2 regions of the Actinoplanes sp. NPDC023936 genome follow, and region 1 is predicted to be linked to the other one. Evidence: riboswitches for the same ligand, from Rfam matches in the RefSeq annotation. Region 1 holds a riboswitch; the other holds the start of a gene.

Region 1 (4,206 bases):
GGGCCGCCGCCGCGCGGGCGGTCGTCCGGTGGAACATCGCGGCCCTGACCGTGCTCGTGTGGGTGATCGGCCTCGCCGCGGTCGTCCCGACACTGCTTCCCGGCAAGACCCCGGCCCCGGTCCGCCTCGGCGTGCTGGAGGGCGACTTCCTCCCGGCCGTGGTCAACGACCGGACCCCGTTCGTCACGATGCCGCTGCTCGCGCTCTTCTCCGGCCTGCTCCTCGGCCTGATGGCGCGTGGCCGCCGGATGCCGACCTTCGCGGTGGCGCTCACCGGCCTGGCCGGGCCGGCGCTGCTCACCGTCGCCTACCTGATCGCCGGCCCCGGCGAGAGCACCGGCTTCACCTTCAGCCCGTACTGGTCGGCGATGTTCGCCGCCGGCGCCGGCGTCCTCGGCTCGGTGCTGGCCGTGATCATCCGAGGCGCGCCGGAGCGGGCGCACGACGCGGAGCCGTCGACGGCCGCCGGCGCCCCCGCGAACGGCGCCACCCCGGCCGGCGCCACCCAGAGCAACGCCGCTGCCGGCAACGCCACCCCGGGCAACGCCGCTGCCGGCAATGCCACTCCGAGCAATGCCACTCCGAGCAATGCCACTCTGAGCAATGCCGCTCCGAGCAACACCGCGCCGAACAGCGCCGGTGACCAGGTCTCCGCCCCACTACCCCGGCGCGACCAGGCCGCCCCCTCCGCACCCGGCCCGTCCGCCATCGCGGCCGCGGCGGCCGCCGCCGCGCAGCGCCCTGACCCGCACCTCCACCCCTCGGACACCGGCGTCCTCACCGTCGCCGACCGCCCGCACCCCCTCGCCGACCTGGCCAACCAGGCTCCGGCCACCGCGCCCAACTCACCCTTCAATTCGGGTACGGGCACGCCGTTCGGCCAGCCGCCCCAGTCCACCGGCCGCTTCTCCGGCCCGGGCCCGCAGGACGCCGCGCCCCGCTTCGCCGCCCCCGCCCCCACGCCGCACAGCGCCGCCCCGCACAGCGCCGCCCCGCACAGCGCCGCCCCGCACAGCGCCGCGCCCCACAGCGCCGCCCCGCACAGCACCGCCCCGCACAGCACCGCCCCCCATAGCGCCGCGCCGCGCTTCGCCGGCCCGCAGTCCGCCGCTCCGGCACCCCACTTCTCCGGCCGGCAGGACGCCCCCGCGCAGTTCTCCGGCCAGGACGCCCCGGCCCGCTTCTCCGGCCAGCAGGAGGCCGCACCCGGTCCGCGCCGCGGCTGGCGCGCCCGCCGCTCGGCCCCGGAGAACCCACCGGCTTCCCCAGCCGCCTCGTTCGACGGTTTCACCACCGGCAACCCGGGTCCCCGGACCGGAATTGACACCGCCGAGCACCCGCGCATCACCCCCTCGGCCGCGCGCCCGCCGGTGGTGGAGCCGACGTCGATCAGCGGGCCTCCCCCGCAGCGCGGCTCACAGAGCCAGCAGGACGAGTACGTCAACTGGGTGAACGGTCTCGGCGGAGCGTGAAGCGTTACCCAACTCCGGTGAAATGATCGGATCAGGAGGTACCGCCACACCGCCCAGGCGGTGACGATTATCGATGTCCGGGTATTCCTCCACGGCATCGGAGTCCGATCATGATCACTCGAATCGGCCGGCTGCTCTCCGGCCTCGCTCTGGTCTTCGCCCTCTCCGGCACGGCGCTGGTGGCGCCCGCCGTCGTAGCCCCGACCACTACCGACGCGGCGCAGGCGGCGGTTCACAACAGCTGCACGATCAGCCGCTGTTCGGCCGCGCGCACCGCGTACAACGGCTGGAAGTCCCTCGGCTGGCCGACAAGCGCCGGCTGGTACGCCTGGCCGTACGGCAACTACAACTACACCGGCGGCACGTTCTACAACCGCGAGGGCCAGCTCCCGTCCGCCTCCTACGGCGAATACGACGTCTACTCCCGGGCCCGGGGCGCCTCCCGCGACGCCTACCGCATCGTGGTCAACCGCAGCACCCGCGTCGCCTACTTCACGCCGGACCACTACGTGACGTTCTACAAGCTTTAACCCCTTCCCGGGTACGCCCATGGTTCCGCTCATGGGCACCGACCCGCGTGGCAACCAGCCCCAAGTTCAAGGCCGGGCGAGGCCGCACGCTCCTCCCGCCCAGCGCGGACGAGGCCACACGCTCTCCCGCCCAGCACGGACGAGGCCACACGCTCTTCCCGCCCAGCGCAGACGAGGGCACACGCAACGTTATTGCGCGCTCTCGTCCACGCTGGGGCAGGGATGCAAGCACACGCACCGCTTCGGTGCGCCCTCACCTCCGCCATCGCCCGCTTCGGTGCGCTCGCATCCACGCACACTGCCGTTTCGTGCGCCGCACCGCCCAGGTGGCGTTCATCCCGAGACGGCCTCCGCGCACCGTTTCTCCCCCCGCCAAGAACGGCCCCGCGCCCCCTTAGCACCCGAGCTGCACTCAGGCGCGAAAACCTCGAAAAAGACGCCGGAAAAGTGGCTGCTAACGCTTAGCCCGCCGGGCCCACGACCGAACAACCTGGCGTAAGCGAGATCGAGCAACCCGCTCGGCCGACAAGAGCAAACCCGGCGCAAGCCGGGGACGCAAAGCCACAGAGCCCATGAGGCTGGCTGGGCTACCGACCTTGGGGAGAACCTTCTTATGCGCAACATGATGCAGCTTCTTGGTGGAATCGCCGTCGCCGGTGTCGTCGCGGCCGGAAGCACCGCCTTCACCGCCTCCGGTGTCACCAACGCCGGCAACTTCACCAAGATCGTCGGTGGCGGCACGACCACCATGACGGTGGAGGGCGCGATTCTCAACTCGGCCGCCCTGGTTTACGACGGCACGAACGGCAACCGGGTCACCGGCGCCAAGATCGACATCGCTGGCACCAACGGCACGACCCTGAACACCACCACGTCGGTGATCACCGGAACGCTGAAGGGCACGAACGCCGGCAACACGCCGGTCTCGACCTCCGCCCTCACCTGCGCCTGGAGCACCACGGGCACGGTCTGGAACTGCACGGTCGCCACCCCTGCCACCGACTACCTGACCGCGGTGACCGATCTCGACCTCAAGGTTGCCCCCGGCGCCTGATCCTAGAAGCGCCTCGAACGCTCCTCCCGAGGTGACACCATGGCTGCTACCACAGCTGTGAGTCGTCACATCGCGGAGTAGCCATCCCGAGGTTCCGACGTATCGCCATGGCCGCCATCCTCGTGATGGCGGCCATTGGCGCGTGGGCGGTCAGCACCCATCGCCTCTCCTACGTCATCACGCACGGCGTCAGCATGAATCCCACCTATTACGCCGATGATCTGGTCTTTCTGATCAAGTTCGATTCCTACGAAGTCGGGCAGATCGCCGCATACCATGGGTTCGGAGGCATAGAGACACTCCACCGCATCATCGGCGGCGACGCCCTCACCGGCTATGTCTTGCAAGGAGACAACAATCCCGCGGTCGACGCGATCGAACCTACCGCGAACGAGCTCATCGGCCGCGCGGTGCTGCACGTCCCCAATGGCGGATTCTGGCTGAAGCCTCTGCTCAGCCCGACCGCGCTCGGGATGTTCGGATTCCTGATCGTCGGCGCCCGGGCAGCCGCGGTGAGATCCCGCCGGGACATCCCGCGCGGCCGGCAGAAGAAGAGGACGAAGAGCATGTCTGGCCAAGGCGGCTCCTGGGCGGTGACGATGACCGTCGCCAAGGCGGTCAGACGACTCCACCCGGTGATCCGGGCCCTCGCCGTGCTCTCCGTCGTGCTGGCCGCCTGCGCGCTGGTGTCCGGCGTGCTCGGCTGGATGAAGCCGGCGACGCAAACGACCGATTCCTCCGTGCGGGCCGGGGAGTCGATGACGTTCTCCTACTCGGCGGACGTGCCGCGTAGCGCCGCCTACGACGGCACCACCGCGTACTCCCCGGACCCGATCTACCGGAATCTCGCCAAGTTCGTCGTCCTGCGGATGCAGTATCTCGGGCGCCCCGGCACGGTGGAAGTCAGTGCCCGGCTCTCGTCTCAGACCGGCTGGCATTCGACTGTTCGATTGGCTCAGCCCAAGGAATTCTCCGCACAGCGCTTCACCGGGACCGTATCCCTCGATCTCGACGGGCTGGACGACCGGGCGCAGCGCGCGTCCGAGGCGATCGGCACGAACGTCGGAGCGATCACCGTGGCGGTCACCGCACGGGTCAGCCACGCCGACGGATCAAGTTTCGAACCATCGGTGAGCTTCGGCCTCACGAA
Region 2 (4,206 bases), on a different contig from region 1:
TTCGAAGACGAGCGTGTGGTTGCTCGGGTTGCTGAGCTTGACCGGCAGCAGCACAGCCGAGGTGAGGTTGCCCTCCGGCAGCGCGGCGTCGTCGAACGTGACACGCGGCCGGTCGTCGTCGTCCCGGATGGAGATCTCGGCCGGGCCGGCGGTGGTGGCGCCGACCGCGTCGTCGAAGCTGACCTGGAAGGCCTCGCCGTCGCCCTCGTCGATGACATCGCCGGTGACGTCGACCTGGAAGGTCTGCGTGGTCGTGCCGGCCGGGAAGGTCAGCGTGCCGGTCTTCGGCGTGAAGTCCTTGTACGGCGTGGCGTCGGTGATGTCGGTGCCCGCGGCGGCGGCTGTCCAACCGACCCGGACGGTACGGCCGGAGGCAGCGTCCAGCTTCGCGGTGATGGTCCGGCTGGCGCGCCCGGAATTGCCCTCGTCGACGGTGAGCGAGCCGGTGTCGATGCTGACCTCGGGCTGCGTGGCGTCGTCGTCCTCGATCGAGACATCGATCTTGGAAGGGGTGCCGAGCTCGGAGTTGGTCGGGTTCGCGAGCTGAATGCCGAAGTCCTCGGTCGCCTCGTTCAGCGAGTCGTCGGTGAGGGAGATGGTCGCGGCCTGCTCCAGCGTGCCGGCCGCGATCGTGACCGTCCGCTGGGTCGAAGCCGGGTAGGCGAAGTCGGTTCCCTGCGTGGCAGCCTCGTGTTCCTCCACCTTCTCAGAGGGAGGCGTGGCGTCCCAGCGAACCGTGACCGCCTTGTCGGACCGCCGGTCCAGGGTGAGCGGCAGCTCGAAGCTTCCGCCCTCATCACCGGAGTCCAGGACGGAGTCGTCCACGGTGACCTTGGGAAGCGGGTCGATGTCGTTGATGGTCACCTGAGTCGAGGTGTTGGCCGGAGCCGCCGTGTTGGTGGCGGTGGCGTTCACCGTGAAGTTCTCCGCCTCGGCCGAGTCGCGGGTGTCGTCCTTGCCGATCGCGATGTCCTTGGTAGCCGACGTCTTACCGGCATCGATGACGATCCGATTCTCGACCACCTCCAGCGTGTCGCCGTCGTCGACCGGAGCGGTGAAGTCCGCACCCGCGATGGCGGTACCGTTCGTGGTGGTCAGCGTGACCGCCACCGGCAGGCCGGACGGCGCGTCGAGTCTGGCCGTGACGGTCGCCTTGGCGCCGTTGGCCTCGGTGACCGGGCTGTTCGTGGTGATCGTGTATCCCGGAGCGTCGTCGTTGTCGTTGATCGATCCGACCACTGGGATGGGATCACCCGTCGTGCCGCCCGTCGGCGTGGCGGTGAGGGTGATCTGCTCCGGCAAGGCGCCTTCGAAGAGCGCGTCGTCAACGGTTCGGACCACCACGGTCCGCGTGACGTTGGCGGTCGAGGCCGCCGGGAAGCTGATCGTGGTGGGCGACGGCGAGCTTACGTAGTCCGACCCGGCCCTCGGTGTGTAGTTGGTTTCTGACTCTTCCTTGGGCGTGACCGCGAGCGAGTAGGAGGCGGCCGGGATTTCGGCGCCTCCGGTCCGGACGAACCGGAAGCTGAGTTCGCCGCCCTCGGTCACGCTGACGGCCGCGACGCTGATGTCGCCGGGGTCTGCGTACGCCGGGGAGGTGACCATGACCGTCGGGACAAGGCCAATCGCCGCCGCAACGGCGACCGAGAGGGCCGTTCGCATGGACTTCGGGCCACGCAGCGCGAACGGAATCGAGCCGCTCTTGGCCGCATGGGCTTGTGGATAGCGCATGTGTTTCTTTCTCCTTCGGCGGCTGGGCTACCTCCGTTCGGGGAGGCCCCTGGCTTTGCGTCCCCGCCTCGCGACGGGTTTGCCTGTTCGGGTACCGCGCCTGCCGGCCGTCGGAGGGCCGCTCAGGCACCGGGGAACCGGTTCGAGCAGCGCAATGCTGGATCATCGACAGGACTGAATCGTGGTCCAGCAAGAGGTCGCGCCTTCCGTAATCTAACCGGCCTATCGTCCCCTTACCGGCAGAACGGCTTTTTGAGTCGAATCGCCCTCAAGTAGCACAGCTGTCCCCTGGGGGACAGGAGAAAGAGCCGGCTCAGAGTAAGAAGCCGGCCCAGAGCAGGAAATCGGCCCAGAGTAAGAAATCGGCCCAGAGTAGGAAATCGGCTCAGAGCTGGAAATCGGCTCAGAGCAAGCCGTGGCGCATCGCGGTGGTCACCGCCGCCGTCCGGTCCGCCACCCCCAGCTTGTTGAAGACCCGCAGCAAATGCGTCTTCACTGTCGCCTCGGAGATGAACAGCCGCTTGCCGATCTCGGCGTTGGTGAGCCCGGCCGCCACCTGCTTCAGCACCTCGGTCTCCCGGGCGGAAAGAGCCGGAGGCGCCGGGGTACGGACCTGGCGCACCAGCGTCGACGCGACGCTCGGCGCCAGCACCGTCTCACCCCGCGCCGCTGCCCGGACCGCCTCCGCCAGCTCGGCCGGCGTCGCGTCCTTGAGCAGGTACCCGGACGCGCCGGCCTCGATGGCCCGCAGAATGTCCCGGTCCGACTCGTAGGTGGTCAGCACCATGACCCGCACGGGCGCGCCCACCCCAGAAGCAGCACCCCCAGCATCAGCAGCCCGCGGTGCCCCAGCCAGGATCCGCGCGGTCGCCTCCACCCCGTCACCGTCCGGCATCCGCAGGTCCATCAGCACGATGTCGGGGCGCTCGGCCAGCGCCAGAGCCACCCCTTCGCTGCCGGACGACGCCTCACCGATCACGGTCAGGTCGGGTTCGGCGTCGAGCATGCCGCGCAGCCCCATCCGCACCACGGGGTGGTCGTCGACGAGCAGGATCCGGATCACGCGGGAATCTCCACTTCGATAGTCGTGCCACCGGCACCCGGCTCACCCGTGTGGCCGCTGAGCACGGCCACCTGGCCGCCGACCTGAGCGGCTCGCGCCCGGATATTGGAAATCCCGAACCCACCCCCGCCGGCACCGCCGACCCCGCCGGCACTGCCAACCCCGCCCGGTAGGGCTCCGGCCGGGTCGAAGCCACGCCCATCGTCCCGCACGACCAGCCGCACACTCGACGCCGCATAGGCGAGCACCACACCGACCTCGGTCGCCCCGGCATGCCGGCGCACGTTCGCCAGAGCCTCCTGCGTGGCGCGCAGCAGGACCACCTCCACCCGGGTCGGCAGGTCCCGAGGCTCGCCTGTCACCCGGACCGTGGACGGCACACCCGACTCTTCGCTGAATCGGGCGGCTTGACGGCGTACCGCCTCGGGAAGTGAAGCGGAAGCCAACGCGGCGGGTGAGAGAGCCGCGATGAGTGCCCGCGACTCGGCCAGGTTTTCCCGTGCGGTACGCACGGCAAGCGCGAGGCGCTCGTCGGCGAGCTGGGGGTCGGCGGCCTGGACCAGCGTGATGATGCTGGTGAAGCCCTGGGCGAGGGTGTCGTGGATCTCGCCGGCCAGCCGGTTGCGCTCGGCCGCCGCCCCGGCCTCGTGGGAGAGCCGTGCCAGCTCCGCCCGGCTCGCCTCCAGCTCGGCCCGGCTCGCCTCCAGCTGGACGATGAGGGCGGCCCGCTCGTCGCTCTGTGCCAGCGCCCGCACGATCCAGAGGCCCATGCAGATGCCGGCGCCGGTGGAGATCGCCGCGATCACCAGGTCGAGCCCGACGCTGCCCTCCGGGTCGTTGAACAGGTCGGCCACCGGCGGGACCAGGTTTATCACCACGATCAGGACGATGGCCAGCCGTACCGTGACCATCTGGAAGATCAGTGGGATGACCGCGAACATCAGCCAGGTGGTCAGCGGCACCGCGAAGATGGCGATCGCGAAGAGCGTGAGCTGCACGAGCAGGACGATCCGGCTGGTGTTGTCCGGGCGGTCCCGGAGGGTCAGCGGCCGGCCGATCACCACGTGCAGCAGGACCATCACGGCGAGGGCGGTCAGTGCCACACCCCGCTCCAGCGACGAGAACCCGTCCACGATGACGATCGCGACCGCCACAGCAGCCGCGATCACCGCGAAATAGAGATCCCAGAGCCAGGTGGCGGGGGCCGAACCGCCTGCGACGGGGACTGCTTCCAGAGGGACTGCTTCCGGGGAACTCATTTCTCGTTGTTGTTCCACCGGAAGGTCATCAGGCACAGCACCAATCCGACCACACACCACACTCCGAGAACCAACGCCACCCTGCCGAGCTCCCACGACCCGTTCAGCTCCTGGCTCTCGGCGGACGCGGGGAGGAACACGTACCGGAAGCCC

The links. A riboswitch is a leader RNA that binds a small molecule or an ion and turns the genes downstream of it on or off. The one in region 1 is predicted to bind cyclic di-GMP.
Region 2: it holds a riboswitch for cyclic di-GMP, as region 1 does, so the genes downstream of both, AB0F72_RS01540 (Calx-beta domain-containing protein) here and AB0F72_RS11750 (hypothetical protein) in region 1, are expected to answer to the same signal.

The regions. Positions count from the first base shown of each region.
Region 1 covers NZ_JBEZZR010000006.1:309,254-313,459, forward strand. Annotated here, with positions in the region: gene AB0F72_RS11740 (hypothetical protein) at 1-1,472, shown strand, start outside; gene AB0F72_RS11745 (ribonuclease domain-containing protein) at 1,583-2,002, shown strand; cyclic di-GMP riboswitch class I at 2,523-2,597, shown strand; gene AB0F72_RS11750 (hypothetical protein) at 2,625-3,056, shown strand; gene AB0F72_RS11755 (DUF5305 family protein) at 3,164-4,206, shown strand, end outside.
Region 2 covers NZ_JBEZZR010000001.1:339,815-344,020, reverse strand. Annotated here, with positions in the region: gene AB0F72_RS01540 (Calx-beta domain-containing protein) at 1-1,731, opposite strand, end outside; cyclic di-GMP riboswitch class I at 1,746-1,825, opposite strand; gene AB0F72_RS01535 (response regulator transcription factor) at 2,135-2,794, opposite strand; gene AB0F72_RS01530 (sensor histidine kinase) at 2,791-4,053, opposite strand; gene AB0F72_RS01525 (ABC transporter permease) at 4,050-4,206, opposite strand, start outside.